One region of the Nonomuraea angiospora genome, then DNA from elsewhere that is predicted to be linked to it. Evidence: riboswitches for the same ligand, from Rfam matches in the RefSeq annotation. Region 1 holds a riboswitch; each other region holds the start of a gene.
The links. Region 1 has a riboswitch for S-adenosylmethionine ahead of H4W80_RS36800 (GNAT family N-acetyltransferase). Riboswitches for the same ligand answer to the same signal wherever they lie in the genome.
Positions count from the first base shown of each region.

Region 2: another riboswitch for S-adenosylmethionine. It lies ahead of thrC (threonine synthase); the one in region 1 lies ahead of H4W80_RS36800 (GNAT family N-acetyltransferase).
Region 3: another riboswitch for S-adenosylmethionine. It lies ahead of H4W80_RS07375 (ABC transporter substrate-binding protein); the one in region 1 lies ahead of H4W80_RS36800 (GNAT family N-acetyltransferase).

Region 1 covers NZ_JADBEK010000001.1:8,039,562-8,047,418, forward strand. The annotation lists gene H4W80_RS36785 (hypothetical protein) at 156-344, shown strand; gene H4W80_RS36790 (hypothetical protein) at 529-924, opposite strand; gene H4W80_RS36795 (DoxX family protein) at 1,052-1,627, opposite strand; gene H4W80_RS36800 (GNAT family N-acetyltransferase) at 2,424-3,053, opposite strand; SAM riboswitch class I at 3,061-3,159, opposite strand; gene H4W80_RS36805 (L,D-transpeptidase) at 3,398-4,579, opposite strand; gene H4W80_RS36815 (hypothetical protein) at 5,106-5,783, shown strand; gene H4W80_RS36820 (class I SAM-dependent methyltransferase) at 5,870-6,727, shown strand; gene H4W80_RS36825 (hypothetical protein) at 6,728-7,438, opposite strand; gene xylB (xylulokinase) at 7,582-7,857, opposite strand, start outside.
Region 2 covers NZ_JADBEK010000001.1:6,906,486-6,914,342, forward strand. The annotation lists gene H4W80_RS31190 (HelD family protein) at 1-247, shown strand, start outside; gene H4W80_RS31195 (YbhB/YbcL family Raf kinase inhibitor-like protein) at 333-863, shown strand; gene H4W80_RS31200 (hypothetical protein) at 1,076-1,327, opposite strand; gene groL (chaperonin GroEL) at 1,473-3,098, opposite strand; gene H4W80_RS31210 (cold-shock protein) at 3,511-3,711, opposite strand; gene H4W80_RS31215 (MoaD/ThiS family protein) at 3,956-4,231, opposite strand; gene thrC (threonine synthase) at 4,256-5,488, opposite strand; SAM riboswitch class I at 5,502-5,643, opposite strand; gene H4W80_RS31225 (RNA polymerase sigma factor) at 5,723-6,277, opposite strand; gene H4W80_RS31230 (alpha,alpha-trehalose-phosphate synthase (UDP-forming)) at 6,309-7,739, shown strand; gene H4W80_RS31235 (hypothetical protein) at 7,746-7,857, opposite strand, start outside.
Region 3 covers NZ_JADBEK010000001.1:1,617,182-1,625,038, forward strand. The annotation lists gene H4W80_RS07365 (MFS transporter) at 1-190, opposite strand, end outside; gene H4W80_RS07370 (ArsR/SmtB family transcription factor) at 250-1,224, shown strand; SAM riboswitch class IV at 1,297-1,417, shown strand; gene H4W80_RS07375 (ABC transporter substrate-binding protein) at 1,472-2,587, shown strand; gene H4W80_RS07380 (ABC transporter ATP-binding protein) at 2,566-3,669, shown strand; gene H4W80_RS07385 (ABC transporter permease) at 3,666-4,523, shown strand; gene H4W80_RS07390 (ABC transporter permease) at 4,516-5,316, shown strand; gene H4W80_RS07395 (hydantoinase/oxoprolinase family protein) at 5,343-7,490, shown strand; gene H4W80_RS07400 (hydantoinase B/oxoprolinase family protein) at 7,493-7,857, shown strand, end outside.

The sequences.
Region 1 (7,857 bases):
ACCGAACGCGTCGGCCAGGTTGCCACGCCGCCGCACACCGGACACGGTCGGGGGCGATCGACGATCCAGGGTTCGTTCCTCACCTTGGCTCACCGCGTATCGGGGTTGATCATGGCGCTTGACCGGTGGACTGGCGGATTGCAGGGTGACGAACTATGGGCAGGAGACGCTACGTCGCCAGAGGCGTTCCCGGCGGCTATCGGATCTGGGACAACAAGGCGCGCCGCTGGTGGGGCGACCTCTACGAGTCGTGCCCTGACGACCTGCTCGACGAGCTGAACGGCGCGCGTGAACACGACAGAATCACGGCACTGCTCAAGCGTTATAGAGCTATGCGGCGGTAGGCGGCGCTCCCGCGAACACCAGACCAAGCCCACAATCCGGCTCTCATGGGACGTGAAGTCTCTCGGTGAGTTGTAGCCATCGGTCGTGAACCGCGGCGAACGCGTACGAATGCCAGTGGAGATCGTTCAGGCGCCTATGCGTCAGAAGGTGCGTGCCCGTTGCGACACCGACAGCGACGCCACCTCACTGCGGACGGGAGCGCAGGCGCCGGCTCACCACGACGATTAGCACTGTCTGGAGTACGAGCATCACCAATGCGAGCAGTCCCGAAGCGGCGGACATCTCCTCCTCCGAAAGGCCACCACAGTCAGTTATGTTGCCGCCCTCGTAAAGCACGACGCAGTCGCGCCCCAGGATGGCGGAAGTAACGAACCAGTTGGCCAGCAGAAGGGGAACCGCACCTAGAACAAGGGCTGGGGTGATGCGCCGGCCCTTGCCACCTGCCGGGTCCATCTTCTTCAGCACAGGTTCGGGACACCTGTCCTTATCCGAATCAGAACTCACGCCGAACACGTAAGCATAGGCAGCGATCGGGTGCCAGATCCGTGCCAGAACAGGCGGAGAGTCGCGGTCACTCACGGGCATTGGCGATCTGCCCCGATCCCGCCCGGAGCGACGGGCCGAGGACGCGCGGCGCAGGGCCGAGGCGCCGGCCGTGCAGTGCCGCGATCCGCGCCCGGCGCCCACTGCCTACCAGCGCAGGTGATCAAAACTGGGCGTTGGTCATCGTGTACCACGTCGGAGCGCATGCCAGCAGGGCCAGTGCGACCAGGACCGCGAACGACTTGAGTACGCGTGAGGTGGTGATGATCGCGGGTGCGATGGGCCTCAGCTTCCAGCGTCCGACCGCGATGAACGCCGCGACGCCTCCCAGCAAGAGATTCGCGGGCACCAATTCGTATTCGCCGCGCATGACATGAAAGCCGGCCGCGAGGATCATCGTCAGCGTCAGGCCAGCGGCGGCGAGCGGCGTGAGCTTCGGCTTGACTCCCGTCATTGCCGGCAGGATCAGGCCGACGCCGCCGAGTACCTCAAGGACCCCGATGAAGACGATCAGGGACTGTGGCACCGCGGCGTACCAAGCCACGGCCCGGGGCGCTGCCGCATACAGAGCTTCGTCGTACAACAGCACTTTGCCGAAACCGCTGCCGGCGAAGAAGAAGCCCCACAACGCTTGAAGTGACCAAAGTGCGCCGTTGAGCGTGAACCTCATTCCGCGCCTTTCGGGCTGCTGGTCGATGTCGTTGACGCCGAGAAGGTTCTCGCTGACGTGCTGGTTCATGTCCTGTCACTGCCTTTCTCGCCGGGTTGGCCGGGGAACTCACCGGCTTTGTTCGTTCCTTCGTCAGCACGTGGTGATCGCTACGTGGTGACAGCGCTCATCCGACCACCGCAGCGAGGTGGCGCGCACTGTCCGTGGGACAGGGTGGGACACGCGAGGCGCGGTCTACCTGCGAAAACAAGAGTTTTTACCGCGACTGCGGACTGGGACGGTTCCCGCAGTGCGGGTGCCCGTGAGGCTTGGGATCGCCGCGATGGTCGCGTCCGCGGCCGCTCGCGTGGCATAGGGAACGACGCTCGTCCACACGTCCGCCGTGAAGCTGTGGCGAGCGTGACGGCGTGATGGCCAGTGCCGGGGCCATCGGGGGTCCACCGACCTGCCGCCGTGGCAAACCGTGTACTGGTATTTCCAGCAGTGGGAACAGGCCGGCGTCACCGAAGCGCCGCCGATCGAGTTGCGTACCAAGGCCCCGCCCTGCTGTCGGCGTACCTCACCACCCTGATCCGGGACGTCTTCTCGCCGGGCTCCTGGTGGACTGGGTCCGTGACACCCTGCGCACCACCCTGGAGATCGTGCGCGAGCCCACCGGCCAGTGCTGATTCAGGGTGATCTCCGGCCGTTGGGTGGTGGAGCGGACCTTGGCCAGGCATCGCCGGCAATACCGCCCGGCAGGGTTGCAGTTCCGGTGGCGGGCCTTGAGAACGCTGCTGGAGGAGAGGCCCTCTTCGAGCAGCGGTGTCCAGGTGCTCAGGGGCGCCTCACCACCTGATCGCCACCATCACCCGGCAGAAGCTTCTCAGAGAGCCGGCGAACGGGAGGTCGCGGCGGTGAGACGGGCTTGCAGTACCGGCTTGACGGTAGGCCAGTCTTCGGCGACCACTGCGAACATGGCCGAGTCGCGGACCTTGCCCTCCTCGCCGCGCGCCCACGACATGGACCAGGCGCGCAGCACGCCCTCAAAGGGGATGCCGAGCCGCTCCAAGGCCCGGCGGCAGCGATGGTTGCGGGCGTCGGTCTTCAGATCGACGCGGGCAACGCCGAGCACGTCGAACGCGTACGAAAGCAGCAACAGCTTCGCCTCGGCATTGATCCCCGTGCCCTGCGCCGAGGCGGCCAGCCAGGTGAAGCCGATCTCGATCGCCCGCAGGCCGGCCCGATCCGGCCACTTGCGAGGATCCCACAGCCCGGTGCATCCCACCGCCTTGCCGTCGCTGAGTCGAACCTGCGCAAATGGGGTGAGCCCGTCGCGGGCGAGTTGTGCCGCCAGGTAGTCCAGCATCTGGTGAGCGCGAGGCACCAGCGTGAAGTCGTAGGACGACCGATCCTCCTCGGCCGCCTCCGCGAGATCCGGCGCATGCCGCATCGCCAGCGGCTCCAACCGCACGAGATCGCCCGCGAGGACAGGAACATCAAGCCGCACGCTCATCAGCTCTCCCTCATCGTTCCTGGCATTGGCACCTTTCCCGCGGATTCCCGCCGGGAGGTTGCCGGACCGTCACAGGGCCAGGTCCCTCAGATCCTCTGGATGAACTACTGAGTCGTGATCATGCCTGCACAGGCGGACACCGTCAATTCGCCGCAAGGGCGCCCATTCCGTGGATCGCGTCTTGAACTGGGCAGATGGGCTCTCCCTGGAAGAGCCGGGAGTGCAAGAACAACTGGACACATCCGGCACGGTCCGACTCTGAGACTCATAGCGGCCCGGGCATCGGAAGTGCTCACCACCAGCGGCAACCAACCTGCCCAATCCAACCGACGCGGTTTCTCCCATCAGGCGTTGATCGACTTGCCGAGGGCGCTGCCCGCCACCCAGTCGTCCCACGATTTCGCCCACGGCGTCGGCCCGTTGCCGAACTGGAGCTTCCGCGACGTCCCCGTGACCTCGATGATGTCCCCCCGCTGCGTGAAGTTGTAGAACCAGCGGGCGTTGGCCATGCTGGCGTTCACGCAGCCATGGCTGACGTTGCGGTTGCCCTGCGCGCCGGTCGACCAGGGCGCGGCGTGGAAGAACATGCCGCTGTAGGTCATCCTGACATTCCACTTGGTGCGGGCGTAGTACTCGCCGGGCCTGCCGATGGTGGCCGAGTCCATGAGGATGTCCGCGGCCTTCTCCTGGGCGATCATGACGCCGGACCAGCTGTCGTCCCCCGGCTTGCCCAGGCTGACCGGGATGGTCTTGACGACCTCGCCGTTCTCCCGCACGACCGCCCGATGGGTGGCATTGCGGATCTTGGTGATGTGCTCGTCACCGACGGTGAACGTCAGGCTGCGGTCCCTCGTGCCCCACAGGTCCCGCCCCGCCCGCACCCCGGCCAGGTGGGCGACCACCGTGACCTTCTCGCCGACCGGCCAGTACTCGCGCGGCCTGAACTGGACCTCGCGGTCGCTCACCCAGCTCCACGCGCCCTCGACCGGCTTGGACATCCGTACCTCCAGCGACCTCTCGACCGCGGCCCGGTCGCTCCTGGCGGTCACGGGGCGCGACAGCAGGAGCTGGACGGGCATGCCGACGCCGACCTTCTCGCCGTCCAGCGGGGACATGCCGCTCTCCAGCACCCGCTTCGGCTTGAGCGTGGTGAACGTGGCCCGCGCGGTGACAGGCTTGCCGTCCGTGCCGGTGGCCTGCGCGCTCACTGTGTACGCCGTCGAGGGCCGCAACGGCCACGTGGGGCGCCACGTCCCGTCCGCGCCCAAGGTGCCGCGTACCTCATGGCCCTTGGCGTCGGCGACGGTCAGCTTGGTGATCTTGCCGTCGGTGGCCTTGACGCTGACCCCGGCGTCCGGGGCCACCTTCTTCGCGCCGTTCGCCGGGGTGATCGAAAGCTTGGCCGCCGAGGCCCGCTCTCGTGGGCCGGCGGGCGGTGCTGGGTTCGAGCCACCCGAGGTGCAGCTTGCGGTCAGCAGCAGCGCAGCCGTGAACGTGCTGACGAGCATGGTCCGGCGGTTCCGCATCGTCGATGCCTCCACTCCCCGACAAATAGGCATCTTTCAGACAAGACGGCCTATTGATGATACGGAGAGCTATATGCCCATAACGGTCAGTAACAATACAAGGGTGCCTTGATCGATGCAGCAGGTTGCGAGGCAGGCGTGTCCGGAGGGCGTCTGCGAGATCGAGGAGTGGGACTTCGGGACGTGGCGCGCGCCCACCGCTGTTCACCGACGATGGTGCTTGCTTCTCCGTTGTGTGGGCGGTGGCTCTGAGCGCGGTGACCCCGTCCTGCTGGATGACATCGCTCGGGCCATGACCTGCCTGGTCCCGGGGGACATCGAGGTGTTGGCCGGGCTTGAGATGGACGGGATCCCGGTGGTCACCGCCCTCGGCAGGCATACCGGCCTGCCGTGCGCGTTCGTCCCGTAAGCAGGCCAAGGCGGCCCATCGGCAAGGGCCCTCTCTACGATCGTCACCCGTCCGGGGCAGGCAGAACAAGACTGTTTCTTCGGCCGGCGGCGTCGCCATGCTGTAACCGTGAACGCCATGAACAGCGACGTCTGGGATCCGTTCGGCACCTTGCGCAACGCCCTATGGATCGGAGGGGGACAATGGGCCGGTAAATCCACCGTCGCCCGGCTGCTGGCCGGCCGGTACGGGCTGACCGCCTATCACTACGACTACCACGACGCACGTGCGCACAATGACCGTCGGATCGCCCGCCGCGTACGGCTTGGCGAGCCCATCCCGGACCCTGACCCGGACGCCGTCTGGGTGAACACCAGCCCTCAGAAAATGGCCGAGGAGACGCTGGCCGGCTTTCCCACGCGGTTCGAATGGGCTCTGGATGACCTGCGCGGCCTGGTTTCGGGGCGACCGATCATCGCCGAGGGGTGGGGGTTGCGTCCCGAGCTGGTCGCGCCCATCATCGACTCACCCTCGCGAATGATCGTCATGGTGCCGAGCGAAGAGTTCCGCCGGCGTCAGGTTCGCGAGCTGCCCCGTGCCGTCGCCGTCGATCACCGAGTCAGCGATCCTGATCGAGCACAGCGCAACCGGCTCGCCAGAGATCGACTCGTCGCGGACGAGGCCGTTCGTTCCGCTCGCCGCTTGGGCATCCGGGTGCTGGAGGTGGACGGCTCCGAGAATGCGGAGGCTGTGGCAGACATCGTGGCCGATCACTTCAGTTCCTATCTGCCGCTTACGGACGTCTACAGGTCCTGACCATGTCCGATCGCTCTGCGGCGGCGATTAGGGGCTCCGTCTTAATTGGGTGGCTGTGGCGGTGACGTGGTTCCTATCGTGTCGGCATGCCTTTCTACGCTCACTCGCTGGCCTGGCTGCTGGGGCTGGAAGGGGTCGCGCTGTTGCGCGCGCAGGCCGGCGATCTGGGGGATGCGGCCTTTGTGGAACAGCGGATCGCTGAGATCCGCAAGATGGTGATCGACCCGGATCCGGAGCTGAGGGCGGGCGCGGTCGTCGGCCAGGCCTCCACCACGGAGGGGTACGCGCAGTGGGCCGAGCAGTACGACGGCGAAGGGAACCCGCTGATCGCCGTGGAGGAGCCGCTGGTGCGGCGCATCCTGGGCACGCTCGCGGCGGGGCGGGCGCTGGACGCCGCGTGCGGCACCGGCCGGCATGCCGCGTTCCTGGCGGGGCTGGGGCATGAGGTCGTCGGCGTGGACTCCTCGGCGGAGATGCTCGTCCGGGCGGAGGCCAAGGTTCCGGAGGGGGAGTTCCGCCAGGGGGACCTGTGCCGCATGCCGGTCCCGTCGAACAGTTTCGACGTGGTGGTCTGCGCACTGGCGTTGACCCATCTGCCCGCCCTGGGCCCGCCGCTGGTCGAATTGGCCAGGGCTGCCCGGCCTGGTGGACACGTGGTGCTGTCGGACATTCATCCGTTGTCGCTGTATCTGGGAGGAGTGCCCAGGGTGGCAGGACCGGACGGAGGCGTACGGGCCATGCCGGCCAGCAGGTTCCTGGCCAGCGACTACATCAGCGCCATCCACCAGGCAGGGCTGCGGATCGCGGCCTGCCACGAACCTCGGTGGGGCGAGTCGCCCGGCGGGCACGGTGGTCCTCTCGCTCAGCGGTGGTGTTCAGAAGCGGCGGCGGTGGCCTATCAGGACACTCCCGCCTTGATCGTCTGGCATCTCCGAAAGCCGTGATCACCAGCTCAGCGCTTTCGGCCGGCCGGTCGTGGTGGGCGGCCGGTCGCGGAGGATCCGCACGCCGAGCGGGACCAGGGCCACGCAGAGCAGGACGGTGACCAGTACGTCGGGGATGGAGGCGCCCTTCAGCACGCCCATCCACGTGCCGCCGGCCAGCAGCACCATCACGGCGCGGGCGGTGCCGAGCAGGCCCGAGCGCCAGGCGGCGATGGCGAGCAGGAGGGAGCCCGCGTACTGGCCGACCGAGGCCCAGACCGGCACCCGCCACGGTCCGTAGGAGATGTCCACATACTCCTTCATGATCGCGCTCGTCGCCTGGTCCAGGCCGATGACCTCGGTGAGCTGGAAGGCGGTCTGGTCGGCGCCGGCGAAGTACAGGCGGGCGAAGAGGCCGATGACCAGCAGTGTGGCGCCCCAGTAGGCGAGGTGGCCGCCCACCTGCTGGGCCAGGGTGACGAAGGCGGGGAAGAGCAGCACTGCTCCCAGCGCGAACACCGCGTAGGAGAGGGTGAGCAGGGCGGGTGCCGACGTGTAGGCGAGGAGCTGGCCGTAGGCGGCGAAGGGCTGTGCCTCGGCCCACGCCTGCTGCTGGAGGGTGAGGGCGGTGATCGTGCTCAGGTAACGCAGCAGGTATCCGGCGCACATGATCATCGGTCCCACGATGAGCGTCACGCCGCCGATCCATCGTCCGGGAAAGGGGGTGTTCATGGGAGCGAGCCTGGTGCCGGTGAGGTGGGTCCGTCATCGGCCGATGGTCAACCGGTGCCCCTGTCGAAAGTCAGGGGCAGGCAGGCAAGCAGGCGGTCGCCTTCCCCGCCGATGGCAGGGAAGGCGACCGGAAACAGCAGGGATCAGTCGAGGATGTGGGTGGTGGCGCGGGCGTAGCGGTCGCGGATCGAGGGGACGGCGTCCCCTTCGTACGTCTCCGTCTCCTCCGACCGCCAGTCCGGCGTGGTGACCAGCGTGGCGGCCTGGTACGCGGCGCCGTTGGCGACGTACTCGGCCGGCGGCGGCACCGTGATCGGGACGCCGAAGATCGTCGGGGCGATGCGGCGGACCGCCTCGGAGCGGGCAGCGCCGCCGATCAGCAGCACCCGCTCCGGCTTGGTGCCCAGCGCGTCGAGGGC
Region 2 (7,857 bases), 1.1 Mb from region 1:
CCGCGCACTGGCCGACCTCCCCCACGCCGTGCTCGGCCCCGACTCGGACGAGGAGCACCGCCTCCTGATCGTGCCCGCGACCCTGGCCAAGGGTCTGGAGTACGACCACGTCATCGTCGTGGAGCCCGCGGACATCGTCGCGGCCGAACCCAGGGGCCTGGCCAGGCTGTACGTGGTGCTGACCCGTGCGGTGACGTCCCTGACGGTCCTGCACGACAAGCCGCTGCCGGCCGAGCTGACGACCTGAACGGCGGGACCCGGCGGCTGATCGTCGGCGGGCACGGCCGCTTCTAGGATGGCTGGGCAAGGAGCTCTCAACCTAGGAGGATGCCGTGCCAGCACCGCTTCCACATGAACACCTGCCGTCGGTTCCCGCGCTCGTGGTCGAGAGCGACGACATCCAGGACGGCGAGCGGCTGAACGACCTCCACGTCTTCAACGACTGGGGCATGAAGGGCGGCAACCAGTCGCCTCGCCTCCGCTGGTCCGGCGCGCCCGCCGAGACCCGCAGCTACGCCGTCACCTGCTACGACCCCGACGCCCCCACGGGCAGCGGCTTCTGGCACTGGGTGCTGTTCGACCTCCCGGCCTCGGTGACGGAGCTGCCGGCGGGCGCGGGCACCGGCCCGGAGTTCAAGGGCCTGCCCGCGCAGGCGGTCCACGCCCGCAACGACTACGGCACCAAGGAGTACGGCGGCGCGGCCCCGCCCCCCGGCGCCCCGCACCGCTACGTCTTCACGGTGCACGCCCTGGGGGTCGACAAGCTGGGCGTGGACAGCGACGCCAGCCCGGCGGTGGTGGGCTTCAACATCACCGCCAACACCCTGGCCCGCGGCCACATCGTCCCGACCTACAGCACCTGACCGCGCCCACGGCCGCGCCGCCCTCCGCAGGGCGGTGCGGCCGGCCGGAAAAAGGGACACACCCCCGCCCGTTGCGGCGGCCCGGAAAGCGGGACGCAGGTCCGTCGCGGCAGGCCGAAGGCGGAGAAGCCCGCCCGTTGCGGCGGCCCGGAAAAGGGGGACGCCCCGCCGCGAAGGGCAGGGCGTCCGAGAGACCGAGAGCTCGGCAGGCGTCAGCTGAGCATCGCGCAGGTGGCCCCGAGCGTCGGCAGCAGCTCCTCGACGAGCGGGATCCCCATCTGGGCGTCGCCGCTCAGCGTCCCCGTGGTCATGCAGAGCGGCGCCCGCACCGCGCCCAGGAGCTGGTAGGGAATCACCCCGCCGACGACCGGCACGTTGGACGCGTGGGCAGGGACGGCGAAGGCGGCCGCGGCGGCCGCGCTCAGAATGGCGATGCCGAAAATACGCTTGCTGCGGGAAAGCATCCTCTACTCCTTCGTTGAGGTGTGTGATCACCACCTTTCCTCACTCGGAGTAGCGGATCAATTGTGAAACGTAATGGCTGATAAACGAAAACAAGAGCGGCCCGGAAAACCGGGCCGCTCTTGTTATGAACGGCGAAGAAAGGACCTAGAAGTCCATGTCGCCGCCGCCCGGCATGGCCGGAGCAGCAGCGTTCTTCTCGGGCTTCTCGGCGATGACGGCCTCGGTCGTCAGGAAGAGCGCCGCGATGGAGGCGGCGTTCTGCAGCGCCGAGCGCGTCACCTTGGCCGGGTCGAGGATGCCCGCCTCGAACATGTTGACGTACTCGCCGGAAGCGGCGTTCAGGCCCTCACCAGGGGTGAGGTTGCGAACGCGCTCCACCACGACGCCGCCCTCGAGGCCGGCGTTGACCGCGATCTGCTTCAGCGGCTCCTCCAGAGCCTTGCGCACGATCGCCGCACCCGTGGCCTCGTCGCCCGACAGCTCCAGCTTGTCGAACGCCTTGGCGCCGGCCTGCAGCAGCGCCACGCCACCGCCGGGCACGATGCCCTCCTCGACGGCCGCCTTGGCGTTGCGCACGGCGTCCTCGATGCGGTGCTTGCGCTCCTTCAGCTCGACCTCGGTCGCCGCGCCGGCCTTGATGACCGCCACGCCGCCGGCCAGCTTGGCCAGCCGCTCCTGGAGCTTCTCACGGTCGTAGTCGGAGTCGGTGCGCTCGATCTCGGCGCGGATCTCGTTGACCCGGCCGGAGATCTGCTCGGCGTCACCGGCGCCGTCGACGATCGTCGTCTCGTCCTTGGTCACCACGACCTTGCGGGCGCGACCAAGCAGGTCGAGGGTGGCGTTCTCGAGCTTGAGACCGACCTCCTCGGCGATGACCTGGCCACCGGTCAGGATGGCGATGTCGTTGAGCATGGCCTTGCGGCGGTCGCCGAAGCCCGGGGCCTTGACGGCCACGGAGCGGAACAGGCCGCGGATCTTGTTGACGACCAGGGTCGCCAGGGCCTCGCCCTCGATGTCCTCGGCGATGATCAGCAGCGGCTTGCCCGACTGGACGACCTTGTCGAGCAGCGGCAGCAGGTCCTTGTTGGCGGAGACCTTGCTGTTGACGATCAGGATGTACGGGTCCTCGAGCACGGCCTCCATGCGGTCCGAGTCGGTGACGAAGTACATCGACGTCATGCCCTTGTCGAAGCGCATGCCCTCGGTGAGCTCGAGCTCGAGGCCGAAGGTGTTGCTCTCCTCGACGGTGATGACGCCTTCCTTGCCGACCTTGTCCATCGCCTCGGCGATGAGCGAGCCGATCTCGGGGTCGGCGGCGGAGATGGAGGCCGTGGAGGCGATCTGCTCCTTGGTCTCCACATCCTTGGCCAGCTTGGAGAGCTCCTCGCTGACGCGCTCGACGGCGGCCTCGATGCCCTTCTTCAGGGCCATCGGGTTGGCGCCGGCGGCGACGTTGCGCAGACCCTCGCGCACCAGCGCCTGGGCGAGCACGGTGGCGGTGGTGGTGCCGTCACCCGCGACGTCGTCGGTCTTCTTGGCGACTTCCTTGACCAGCTCGGCGCCGATCTTCTCCCACGGGTCCTCGAGCTCGATCTCCTTGGCGATGGAGACACCGTCGTTGGTGATCGTGGGAGCGCCCCACTTCTTCTCCAGCACGACGTTGCGGCCCTTGGGGCCCAAGGTCACCTTGACGGCGTCGGCGAGCTGGTTCATACCGCGCTCGAGACCGCGCCGGGCGTCCTCGTCAAACGCGATCATCTTGGCTGCCATAAGGCTAGACCTCCCAGATGCAGGGTGGCTTGTCGTGGACCGAGCCGACGCCCGCGACGGCATGGGTCAGCATCTCCTTCGGCAGACCCCATCGTCCCGATCCAAGTGCTGGCACTCTGCTGCACAGAGTGCCAACGACTGTTTAGCACTCTACCCTGCCGAGTGCAAGCGAGAAGCCTCCTACCGGGGCTTTCCTCCCCATATCAGCCTGTACGGCGGAGCCGTCCGTCCCGGCTGCAGGACCCCGCTACCTGCGACGAACCGCGTCCAGGCCACCGCAGATGGCGGGATCCGTACTCACGGCGAGCCGCCTCGCGCGGCTCGCCGTGACCGAGTCGACGAAAGAAAGGTGGTGGGTTCGCACGGACTGCGTTGCCGGGCGATCCCGCCGGTGCGTACCAGGGGGCGTATCTCAGACGGCGCGGACGGCTTCCGCCTGAGGTCCCTTCTGGCCCTGCGTGATCTCGAACTCGACGCGCTGACCTTGTTCGAGAGATCGGTACCCGTCCATCATGATCGCTGAGTAATGGACGAATACATCCTTACCACCGTCTACCGCGATGAAGCCGTAGCCCTTGTCCGCGTTGAACCACTTGACGGTGCCCTGCGCCACTTCCGACTCCTCTTACTGGGCTTTCAGATCTCGCCCATTCCTCCGCGAGACCCGTAATCGCCGGACTTAAGGGAAAATCAGCCAGACGATCGCCCTCGACCATACCTGTGGCACGGGGTTTGGCAACAGAGTCAATCCGCAAACAACGCATTTCTTCACAACGAGGCGCTTCTACGTTTCATTTGCCCTGGAAATGGAGAAGGCGCCCACTAGGGGCGCCTTCCACACGTGTGATCTATAGCACTCAGCCGCCGGCGACCGCCGGGATGATGGAGATCTGAGTGCCCTCAGGTGCTGGAGTGTCGAGCCCGTCGGCGAAACGGACATCCTCTTCCCCAACGTAAACGTTGACAAAACGGCGAATCTTGCCCGATTCATCCAGAATTCTCGCGCCGATGCCCGGGTAGTCGGAGTCAAGCTTGGCGAGGACGTCACGAAGAGTCGCGCCTTCGCCACTGACTTCGGCGTTGCCCCCGGTGTAGGTGCGCAGAATGGTGGGAATCCGCACCGAAACGCTCATGGTTTAACTCGCCTTTCCTGGTTGTCAGACAGTCGCGCGGAACGCGTCGAGGGAGGGCCGGATCACGGCCGTGGGCTGGGCGTCGTCGCTGATCGCGTCGAGTGTCTTGAGCCCGTCGCCGGTGTTGAGGACCACGGTCTCGGCCTCGGGGTCGAGCCGCCCGCTCTCGGCGAGCTTCTTCAGCACGCCCACGGTCACCCCGCCCGCGGTCTCGGCGAAGACGCCCTCCGTCGAGGCCAGAAGCTTGATCGCGGCCACGATCTCGGCGTCCGTGACGTCCTCGACGGCCCCGCCGGTGCGCCGGGCGATGTCGAGCACGTAAGGCCCGTCGGCGGGGTTGCCGATGGCCAGCGACTTGGCGATGGTGTCGGGCTTGACCGGCTGCACGACGTCGTGCCCCGCCTTGTACGCGGTGGAGACCGGCGAGCACCCGGCCGCCTGCGCCCCGAAGATCTTGTACGGGGTGTCCTCGACCAGCCCCAGCTGCACCAGCTCGCGGAAGCCCTTGTCGATCTTGGTGAGCTGCGAGCCGGAGGCGATGGGGATGACGATCTGCTCGGGCAACCGCCACCCGAGCTGCTCGGCGATCTCGTACGCGAGCGTCTTGGAGCCCTCGGCGTAGTAGGGCCGCAGGTTGACGTTGACGAACCCCCACTTGTCGCCCAGCGGGTCGCCGATCAGCTCGGAGCAGAACCGGTTGACCTCGTCATAGGTGCCGTCGATCCCGATCAGCTTGCCCCCGAACACGCGAGCCATGGCGATCTTGGCCGCTTCGAGGTTGGCCGGGATGAACACGCACGCCTCGAGCCCGGCGCGCGCCGCCGCCGCGGTGACCGCGCCCGCGAGGTTGCCCGTGGAGGAGCAGGAAAGGGTGTGGAAGCCGAAGTTACGCGCCGCCTCGACGGCGATGGCGACGACCCGGTCCTTGAAGGAATGGGTGGGGTTGCCCGAGTCGTCCTTGACGTACAGGTTCTTGAGACCGAGTGCGCGTCCGAGGTTTCCGGCCTTGACCAGTTTGGTCCAACCGGGGTTCATATTGGGCTTACTGGCGACGTCAACCGGCACCGGGAGCAGCGACCGGTAACGCCAGATGTTGGCGGGACCCGACTCGATGTCGGCGCGGGTCACCGTACCGAAGGAATAGGCCGCTTCGAGCGGCCCGAAACACTCCAGACACGCGAAGCTCGGACCGAGGGGGTAACGCGTGCCGCACTCACGGCAGGACAGACCGACAGCAGGACCAAAGTCGAGCGACATGAAGCGAGGCCTTCCCTCATCTTCGCCCGCGGCCACCTTGACCGCAGACCGGAATTGGCACCTTGTCCCGGTCGGCCTCGCCAGGTCGCGAGCCTCAAGCCGGGAGGGTTGCCGGGGCTTCGCAGGGCCGGTCCCTCCACCCCTCTGGATGAGCAATATTCAGTTGTTGAAAAGGACTCTACCCGCCCATGGGGCCGCAATGGCCACCCGTCTCAAGATGCGAGACGTGGCGTCTCAGCGATAATCATCACCCAGCACTCCCTGCACGTATTTGCGGGCCTGGTGAATGCGCGACTTGGCGGTGCCCAGGGGGATGCCGAGCTGCTCGGCCACCTCGTTGTAGTCGAGCTGGACGATGTCGCGCAGCACCAGCGCCTGCGCCAGGTCGGGCTTGTCGGCCTCCAGCGCCTCCATCGCGTCGAGCAGGTCGAGCCGCGAGCCCGCGATCACGCTCACCCGCGCCACGTCGGGCTTCTGCGTGGGCAGCTCGTCCGAGCTCTGCTCGGCCGCGCGGCGTTTGAGCGACCTGTACGTGGTGCGCGCGCAGTTGGCCGTCACGATGTGCAGCCAGGTGCTGAACCGCGCCCGGCCCTCGAACCGGCCGATGTTGCGCGCCACGGCCAGCAACGTGTCCTGCGAGGCTTCCTCGGCATCCTGGTGATAGGGGAGGATCCGGGCGCAGTGCCGCATCACATCGGGCTCGATCCGCGCCAGGAGTTCGCCAAGTGCGCGATGATCTCCTCCGGCAGCCGAGCGGGCGAGTTCCTCGGTTAGCTCATCTAGCGCCATAGCTGGGATCCTATGGGCGAAGGGAGCGTAGATGAACAGCGTCCTGGTGGCCTCCAACAGAGGACCCGTTTCCTTTACCGTCTCGGACGACGGTGAGCTGACCATGAAACGCGGTGGCGGCGGCCTGGTCTCGGCGCTGTCCGAGGTGGCCAGGAAGGACGGCGTGCTGTGGGTGTGCGCGGCGCTGTCCGACGGCGACCGCAGCGCCGTGCGCCTGGTGCCCGGCGGCCGGATCGACCACGCCGGCTACGACACGGGCCCGATGCGCATGCTCGACATCCCGCCCGCCACCTTCCACCGCGCCTACAACGCCGTGGCCAACTCCACCCTGTGGTTCGTCAACCACCTGCTCTACGACATTCCCAACTCCCCCAACTTCGGCACGAGGTTCGAGCGCGAGTGGGAGTCCTACCGCGACTACAACGGCGCGTTCGCGCTGGCGCTGGCCGAGGAGGCCGGCCACGGCGCCCGCGTCATGGTGCAGGACTACCACCTGACGCTGACCCCGGCGATGCTCCGCGCCGAGCGCCCGGACCTGCGCATCGCCCACTTCAGCCACACCCCGTGGGCGCCCCCCGAATACTTCTCGCTGCTGCCCGACGAGGTGGCCGGAGAGGTCCTGGAGGGCATCCTGGGCGCCGATCACGCCGGGTTCCTGGCCGACAGGTGGGCGCAGGCGTTCATGGACTGCTGCGAGGCGCTGCTGGGCGCGGAGGTCGACCGCGTGGGCCGCAGCGTCACCCACGAGGGCAGGACGACCCGCATCGGCGTGCACAGCCTGGGGGTGGACGGCGACGCGCTGTGGGAGCGCGCCGTCGAGCCCGACGTCGAGTCGCACATGACCGCGCTCAGGGAGCAGGTGGGCGAGCGCCGGCTGATCGTCCGCATCGACCGCACCGAGCTGTCGAAGAACATCGTGCGCGGCCTGGTGGCCTACCGCGAGTTCCTCGCCGCGCACCCGGAGTGGCACGGCAAGGTGGTGCACCTGGCGTTCGCCTACCCGAGCCGGCACGACCTGCCCGAATACCGCGAATACACCGCGTCGGTGCTGCGCTGCGCGCAGGAGATCGAGGACGAGTACGGCACCGAGGACTGGGACCCGCTGATCCTCAACGTCAACGACGACTATCCGCGTTCGCTGGCCGCGTACCGGATGGCCGACGTGCTGCTGGTCAACCCCATCCGCGACGGGATGAACCTGGTCGCCAAGGAGGGCCCGATCCTGTCCACGAGGTGCGCGCTCGTGCTCTCGCGCGAGGCGGGGGCGGCGGCCGAGCTGGGCCCGCACGCGCTCGTGGTGAATCCGTACGACATCAGCGGCACGGCCGCCGCGCTGCACGCCGCGCTCGTCATGCCGGAGGACGAGCGCCGCATGCGGCGCGACAAGCTGCACGCCGCGGCGACCGCCCTGCCGCCGCAGAAGTGGCTCGCGGCCCAGCTCGAGGCGCTGGCCGAGATCTGAGCGCGATCAGGTCCAGTCGGCGTGCTCGAGCGTGTCGGCCAGCCCCGGCGTGTTCCACTGGTCCACGATGAGGATCTTGCTCTGCGGCAGGTACCACTCGCGCTGCGTGAAGCGGAGC
Region 3 (7,857 bases), 6.4 Mb from region 1:
CCACGATGAACGGCAGCCAGCCCGCCATGTACGCCGCGGCCGACAGGCCGGCCGAGCCGGTCCGCGCGTAGACCAGCACGGACAGGGCCAGCATCTTGATCGAGTCCCCGCCGACCAGCAGCGCGAAGCTGCCGAACAGGACCCGGAACTCCTTGACGGCGAACACCTCGCCGAACGTCGCCCCTTGCACGTCCACGATGGTGCGGACCGGACCGGCGAGCTGGCGATTGTTTCGGATATAACCGAAAGGTGCCGGTAAGAATCGAGGTCACGCCACAGGACCTGGTGGCCACCAGGTTCGCGATCTCGCCGCTGATCGAGACCATGCACGCGCAGTGGGTGCTGGCGGGCCGGCTGGAGGCGGGCGTGCACGGCCGGTGGGCCGCGCGGTGGCGGGGCGCGTACCGGGAGCTCGAACGCGCCCACCCCGTGCTGCGGGCCGCGGCCGCGATCAGCGGCAACCGGCGCGGCACGAACGTCGCCTTCATCGCCCCGCCGCCGACGGCGGTGGACGTGCCGTTCGAGGCGGAGCTGGCCGCCATGCGCGCGACGCCGCTGGAGCAGGCGCACGCGGAGATCGCCAGGGCGCTGGCCGGGCGGCCGGCGGCGGGTGAGGCCGGGGAGCTGCTGGCGGGGCCGCGGGTGGTGGAGCGGTTCGCCGACGCGTACGAGGCGCTCTGGACGCGGATCCTCTCCCACGACTGGCCGCGCTTGCGCGCGATCCTGCAGCGCGACGTCGCCCATCGGGCGGGCCGGCTGGCGGCCTACGGCTGGGCGGCGGCGCTGGAGGACCTCAGCCCGCAGGTCCACTGGCGGCCCCGGGGGCAGATCGAGGTCGAGCTGACCACCCTCCACGGGCTGCGCCGGCTCGGCGGCAAGGGGCTGCTCTTCCTGCCGTCGGCGTTCACGACCGCCGTCGGGGCGTACCTGGAGGACGCCTGGCCGTACGCGATGATCTACCCCGCGCGGGGCGCCCTGGCCGCGCCCGCCGCGGCCGACGACGGCCTGTCGGCCCTGATCGGCCGCAGCCGCGCCCGCATCCTCGCCGAGCTGGCCGAGCCCGCCACCACCACCCAGCTCGCGGCCCTGCTGGGGCAGAGCGTGGGCACCACGGGCGGCCACGTGGCGGCGCTGCGCAGGACGCGCCTGATCGCGGGCACCCGCGTCGGCCGCGGCGTGCTGTACGCGCGCACCCCCCTCGGCGACGCTCTGGTCAACGGGTGATAAAAAAGACAAACACCACTAAATCCTCCCTCGACGCCATATCCAGGTAAATCCTACTGATACAGTCGCTTATGTCACGAGTCCAGTGCGAAGCCCCGGCTTGCTGGACGGCAACCCTCCCACCGCGGCGGGGTGCCCCGGGTGATGACACGGTCGTCGAGCTGAATGGTGCTCCTGGCGGCAAGCGCGGATGTCGAGTCGTGCTGCCACGCGCCCTTGGCCGGCTGCTCGAAAAGGGAAGGTAAAGATGAAGGGCGGATTCACTCGCCTCGCGGGACTGGGCATGGTGGTCGCGCTGGCGGTCACGGCCTGCGGCGGCGTCGACACGGCCGGATCCACTGGCGGTTCCACGGGCGGTTCGCCGGGCACGGGCGCGGCCAGGCAGGAGCTCACGGTGACCGCGTTCGCGGGCGCGTGGGGAGAGCTGTTCAAGAAGTCGTTCGTGGAGCCGTTCGAACGCGACACCGGCGCCAAGGTGAACCTCGTCTACGGCGCGAACGCCGAATGGCTCACCAAGCTGCGCGCGGCCGGCGGCAAGAACCCGCCGTTCGACGTCATCGCGTTCACGCCGGACGCGTCGCTGCCCGCGGCCTCCGCCGGGCTGCTCCAGCCGCTGGCCACCGACCGGCTGGCGCACTTCAAGGAGCTGGACCCGGTGCTCGCCGGCAAGTCCGCGTACGACGGCAAGCAGTACGGCGTGCCGCTGACCACCGGCTCCACCGGCCTCCTCTACCGCACCGACAAGATCAAGACGCCGCCCGCGGACTGGGCGGACCTCTTCGACAAGCAGTACTGCGGCCACATCGCCCTCCCGCCGCTCACCTACAACCCCGGCCTGGAGTTCTTCTCCGCCCTGGTCACCTCCCAGGGCGGCACGCTGTCCGACCCGGCCGCCGTGGACAAGGCGTTCGACAAGCTCGCCACGCTGAAGGGCTGCGTGTCCTCCTTCCCCGCCAACGCGGGCAACGCCGCCACCGTCATCGAGAACGGCGACGCCTGGATCATGCCCTTCTGGGACGGCCGCGCCTTCGCCATGGCCCAGGCCGGCTCCCCGATCGGCTTCACCTACCCCAAGTCCGGCCCCGTCGGCGCGCTGACCTCGTACTTCGTCGCCGCGGGCACCCAGAAGAGCGACCTGGCGAACAAGTTCCTCGACCACCTGACGGCCGCGCAGAACCAGAAGCCGTTCGCCGAGGGCACCTGGTACGCCGCGGGCAACGACTCGATCTCCTACAGCGAGCCGTTCGAGCAGAAGGTGAAGCACGGTCCCGACGTCTTCAAGAAGTTCATCTGGGTGGACTACGCGGTCGCCACCCCCAAGCTGAACGAATGGCAGCAGCGGTGGAACCAGATCTTCGGCTGACCCCGGAAGAAGGCGGCGGGCACGTCGAGATCGAGGGGCTCGCCGCCGGGTACGACGGCGCGCGCGTCCTCGACCTGGACCGGCTGTCGATCCGCAAGGGCGAGTTCCTGTCGATCCTCGGGCCCAGCGGCTGCGGCAAGACGACGCTGCTCAACTGCGTCGCCGGCTTCGTCCAGCCCACGGCCGGGCGGATCGTGATCGACGGCTCCGACGTGACCGCGCGGCCCCCGTACCGGCGGGGCCTGGGCATGGTGTTCCAGAACTACGCGCTCTTCCCGCACATGACCGTGGCCGCCAACGTGGCGTACGGGCTGCGCGTGCGCCGGCTCGACCGGCGGGAGCGGGACGAGCGGGTGCGGGAGGCGCTGAGCCTGGTCGGCCTGGAGGAGTACGCCGGGCGGCGGCCCCGCCAGCTGTCCGGCGGGCAGCAGCAGCGGGTCGCCCTGGCCCGCGCGCTGGCCATCCGGCCCGCCGTGCTGCTGCTGGACGAGCCGCTGTCCAACCTGGACGCCAAGCTGCGCAGGGAGATGCGGGTGGAGCTGCGCGCCATCCAGCGGCGCATCGGCACCACCATGGTCTTCGTCACGCACGACCAGGAGGAGGCGCTCGCGCTGTCCGACCGGGTGGCCGTCATGAACGGCGGCCGGGTCGAGCAGCTCGGCACCCCCGACGAGGTCTACCGGCGGCCGGCGACCCGGTTCGTCGCGCAGTTCATCGGCGCGGCCAACGTCCTGGAGGGCACGGTGACCGCCTCGGGCGCGCTCGACTCCGGCGGGATCGTCGTCGAGTGCGGCCTCCCCTCGCCGCGGCCGGGCGCGCGCGCCGTCGTCGCCGTCCGCCCCGAACGCATCCGCCTCACCACACCGGGCCCCGGGGCCACTGGGGTGGCCGGGACGGTCGGGTATCGGGCCTTCGCCGGGGACGCCTGGCACGTCGAGGTGCGGCTGGCCGACGGGCGCACCCTGAGCGTGCAGGTCGCCGACACCGGCGCGGGCGCCGAGGACCCGCCCGGCGCGGGCACGTCCGTGCTCGCGCACTGGGATCCGGCCGACGTCATCCTCCTGGAAACGGAGGCGCCATGACCCGCCGCCGGGCGGGCCTGCCGTACGCGCTGCCGCTCGTCGCCTTCCTGGCCGCCCTGTTCCTGGTCCCCCTCGTCCGGCTGCTGCGGCTCAGCTTCAGCCCCGTCGACGCCTTCAACGCGGCGCTGCCCGGATTCACCTTCGAGCAGTACGCCCGGGTGTTCACCGAGCCGTACTTCTACGGCTCCCTGCTCCGGACGCTGGCCACCGCGCTCCTGGTGGCGGTGCTGTGCGTGGCGCTGGCGTACCCGGCCGCCTACCTCCTGGCCCGCCGGCGCCCCGGCGTGCTGCGGACCCTGCTGTTCGTCATCGTGATCTCGCCGCTGCTGACCAGCGTGGTGGTCCGCACCTACGGGTGGGTCGTGCTGCTGTCCGGCAACGGGCTCGTCAACCGGGCGCTCGTCGGCTCCGGGCTGCGTGACCAGCCCGCCCAGCTGCTCACCAGCTACCCGGCCGTCGTGGTCGCGGTGACGCACGTGCTGCTGCCGTTCGCGATCATCCCGCTCACGACGGCGCTCGGCGGGCTGGACCGCAACCTGCACCGGGCCTCGCAGACGCTCGGGGCCGGGCCGATCAGGACGTTCCTGCGGGTCACGGTCCCGCTCAGCCTGCCCGGCGCGGTCACCGGCGCCCTCATCGTCTTCGCGCTGGCCATGGGCATCTACATCACGCCGCTGCTGGTCGGCGGGGTGACCCAGCCGCTGACCGGCATCCGGGTCTACGACCAGGTGACGACGGTGTTCGACTACCCGGTGGCGGCGGCGCTGAGCTTCGCGCTGCTCGCGCTGACCGTCGTGTCCACGGGGCTGCTGGCGGGCGTGTTCCGGATCTGGGAGAGGCGCCTTCATGGGTGAGCGGGGCTACGACAGGATCGTGCGGCTGGTGGCCGCGGCCCTGGCGGCACTGGTGTTCCTGTTCCTGATCGCGCCGCTGGTCGTGCTGGTGACGAGCTCGTTCAACCAGGCGGGCTCGATGGCGTTCCCGCCGTCGGGGCTGTCGCTGCGCTGGTACGCCGAGGTGCTCGGCTCGCCCGACTGGCAGGTCTCGTTCCGGCTGAGCGGCCTGCTGGTCCTCCTGGTGGTGCCGACGACCGTGGTCATCGGGACGCTGGCGGCGTACGGGCTGACGCAGGGGTCGTTCCCCGGCCGGCGGCTGCTGCAGGGGTTCGCGCTGTCGCCGCTGATGGTCCCGGAGATCATCGTCGCGCTCGGCCTGCTCTACTACTTCCACGGCGTCGGCCTCGTCAACTCGGTGACCGGGCTGTGGCTGGCGCACTCGCTGGTGGCGCTGCCGTTCGTGGTGCGGGCGGTCATGGTGAGCGCCGCGCAGCTCGACCCGGCGCTGGAGCGGGCCGCCCTGAGCCTGGGCGCCGGCCGGGTCCGGGTGTTCCTGACCGTGACGCTGCCGCTGCTGCGGCCCGGCATCCTCGCGGGCGCGATCCTCGCCGCGGTCACGTCGCTGGGCGAGGTCGCCGTCACGGCCCTGGTGGCGGGCGCGAACACCACGACGGTGCCGCTGCGCATCTTCTCGGCCGTGCAGTACCAGCTCGACCCGTCGATGGCCGCGGTGTCCACGCTGCTCATGGCGGCGAGCGTGGTGGTGATGGTGGTCGCGGACCGATTCGCTCGCATTTCGGAGGCCCTGTGACAAGCACAGTGACAAGCACGGGTGCGGTGACCGCGACCGGCGCGCGGATCGGCATCGACGTCGGGGGAACGTTCACCGACCTCGTGGCCTCCGTGCCGGAACGCGGCCTCGTGGTGCACCACAAGGAGCCGAGCACGCCCGCCGACCCGTCCCTGGCGGTCGCGGACGGGCTGGCGGCCCTCCTCGCCCGCGCGGACCTGCGGCCGGAGGAGGTCACGGGCCTCGTCCACGGCACCACGATCGGCCTGAACGCCGTCATCCAGCGGCGCGGCGCGCGCATCGCCCTGGTCGTGACCGAGGGCTACCGCGACATCCTGGAGATCGGCCGCAGCCGCATGCCGTCCTCCTTCGACCTGTACGCGGGCAAGGAGGAGCCCCTCGTCCCCCGCAACCTCATCGTCGAGATCTCCGCCCGGCTGGGCCCGGGTGGCGCGCCCGTGGCCGAGCCGGACGCGGCCGAGCTGGACCGCGTCGCCGCGCGGCTGCGGGCCACCGGGGCCGACGCGGCGGCGGTCGTGATCCTGCACGGCTATACCGACCCGGCCTTCGAGGAGGGCGTCGCGGCGGGCCTGCGCGAGCGGCTGCCCTTGCTGCCGGTGACGGCCTCGGCGACCGTGTGGCCCGAGGTGCGCGAGTACGAGCGGGCCCTGGTGGCCTGCATGAACGCCTACATCCAGCCGCTCATGCGCGACTACTTCGCCCGCCTGGAGGGCCGGGTGCGCGGGCTCGGGGTGTCGGCGCCGATCTTCATCAGCGCGTCCAACGGCGGCTCGATGAGCCTGCGCTCGGCCGCTGAACGGCCCGTCGAGACCGTGCTGTCGGGGCCGGCCGCCGGTGTGGCCGCGGCCGCCCGGCTGGGCGCTGGGGCCATCGTCACGTTCGACATGGGCGGGACCAGCAGCGACATCGCCGTGTCCGTGGACGGCTCGCCCGAGCTGGCCACCCACACCACGGTGGGCGGGCTGCCGCTGATCGTGCCGGTCGTGGCCGTGCACGCGATCGGGGCCGGGGGCGGGTCGGTCATCCGGGTGGACGGGCAGGGCGTGCTCAAGGTCGGGCCGGGCAGCGCGGGCGCCGACCCCGGGCCGGCGGCGTACGGGCGGGGCGGCGACCGGCCGACCGTGACGGACTGCTACCTGGCGACCGGGCTGATCGACCCGCGCACGTTCCTCGGCGGCCGGATGCCCCTCGACGCCGGCGCCTCGTTCAAGGCCCTGTCGGGCGTCGCCTCCCACCTCGCCTCCGGGGGCGAGCGCGGGGAGCTCCCCGGCGGCGACGCGGCCGGGCCGGATGGCGATGTGGCCGGGCTGGACGGACCGGGTGGCGATGTGGCCGCGTACCGGGTGGCGGCGTCGGCGCTGCGGGTGGCGACGGCGGGGATGGCGACCGAGCTGCAGAAGATCATGGCGCAGCGCGGGCTGGACCCGCGGCGGTTCGCGCTCGTGCCGTTCGGCGGCGCGGGCCCGACGCACGCCGCCATGCTCGCCGAGGAGGTCGGGATCGCGCACATCGTGGTCCCGCCGACCGCCGCCACGTTCTGCGCCCTGGGCGCGGCGGGCGCGGACCTGCGCCGCGACTTCGCCCGCAGCCTGCGCCGCCCCCTGGACGCCGCGAGCGCCACCCGCCTGGCGGGCGTGCTGGCCGAGCTGTCCGCCCAGGCCCGGGAGTGGCTGGCCGAGCAGGACGGCGGGGCCCGGTCTCGGGGACGGCTGTCGTTCGCGGCCGACATGCGCTATTCCGGCCAGGCGTACGAGCTCCGCGTCGCCCTCGACCCCGGCCGCCTGGACGCCGGGACGGTCTCCGAGGCCTTCCACGCCGAGCACGAGCGCCTGTACGGCTTCCGCGACCAGGGCGCGACCGTCGAGCTCGGCACCGCCAGGCTCGGCGTGGTCGGTCCGGCGGCCGAGCTGCCGCCCGCCGCCGTCCCCCCGGGCACGGGCGCGCCCCGTCCAGCGGCCCGCAGGCGGGTCCTGCTGGCCGGCGCCTGGCACGACGCCCGCGTCCACCTGCGCGAGTCCCTCGGCGTGGGGGACGCGTTCGACGGCCCGGCGATCGTCGAGCAGGACGACACCACCGTGGTCGTGCCGCCCGGCTGGTCGGCGGACGTGGACGAGGCCGGCAACCTGCACCTGCGCCGGACGGACGGCGCCCAGAATCCTCGTCGGAAGGCCTGAACGTGCGGCTCGACCCCGTCACCATGGAGATCGTCGGCAACCGGCTCAGCGCCATGACCGAGGAGATGTGCCTCACCCTCCAGCGCACCAGCCGCTCCCTGTACGTCAAGGAGACCGCCGACTTCTGCTGCGCCTTCGCGGGCCTGGACGGCGGCTTCGTCGCCTACCCGCGCGGCATCGGCGTCTCCGGCTTCGTCGGCCTCAACGTGCTGACCGCCGTACAGGCCGCCGGCCCGCTGGAGCCCGGCGACGTGATCATCACCAACGACCCGTACCGCTCCGGCGGCCTGGCCACCCACCTGACGGACATCCAGCTCATCGAGCCGTATTTCCACGAGGGCGAGCTGGTCGGCTACGGCTGGGCGTT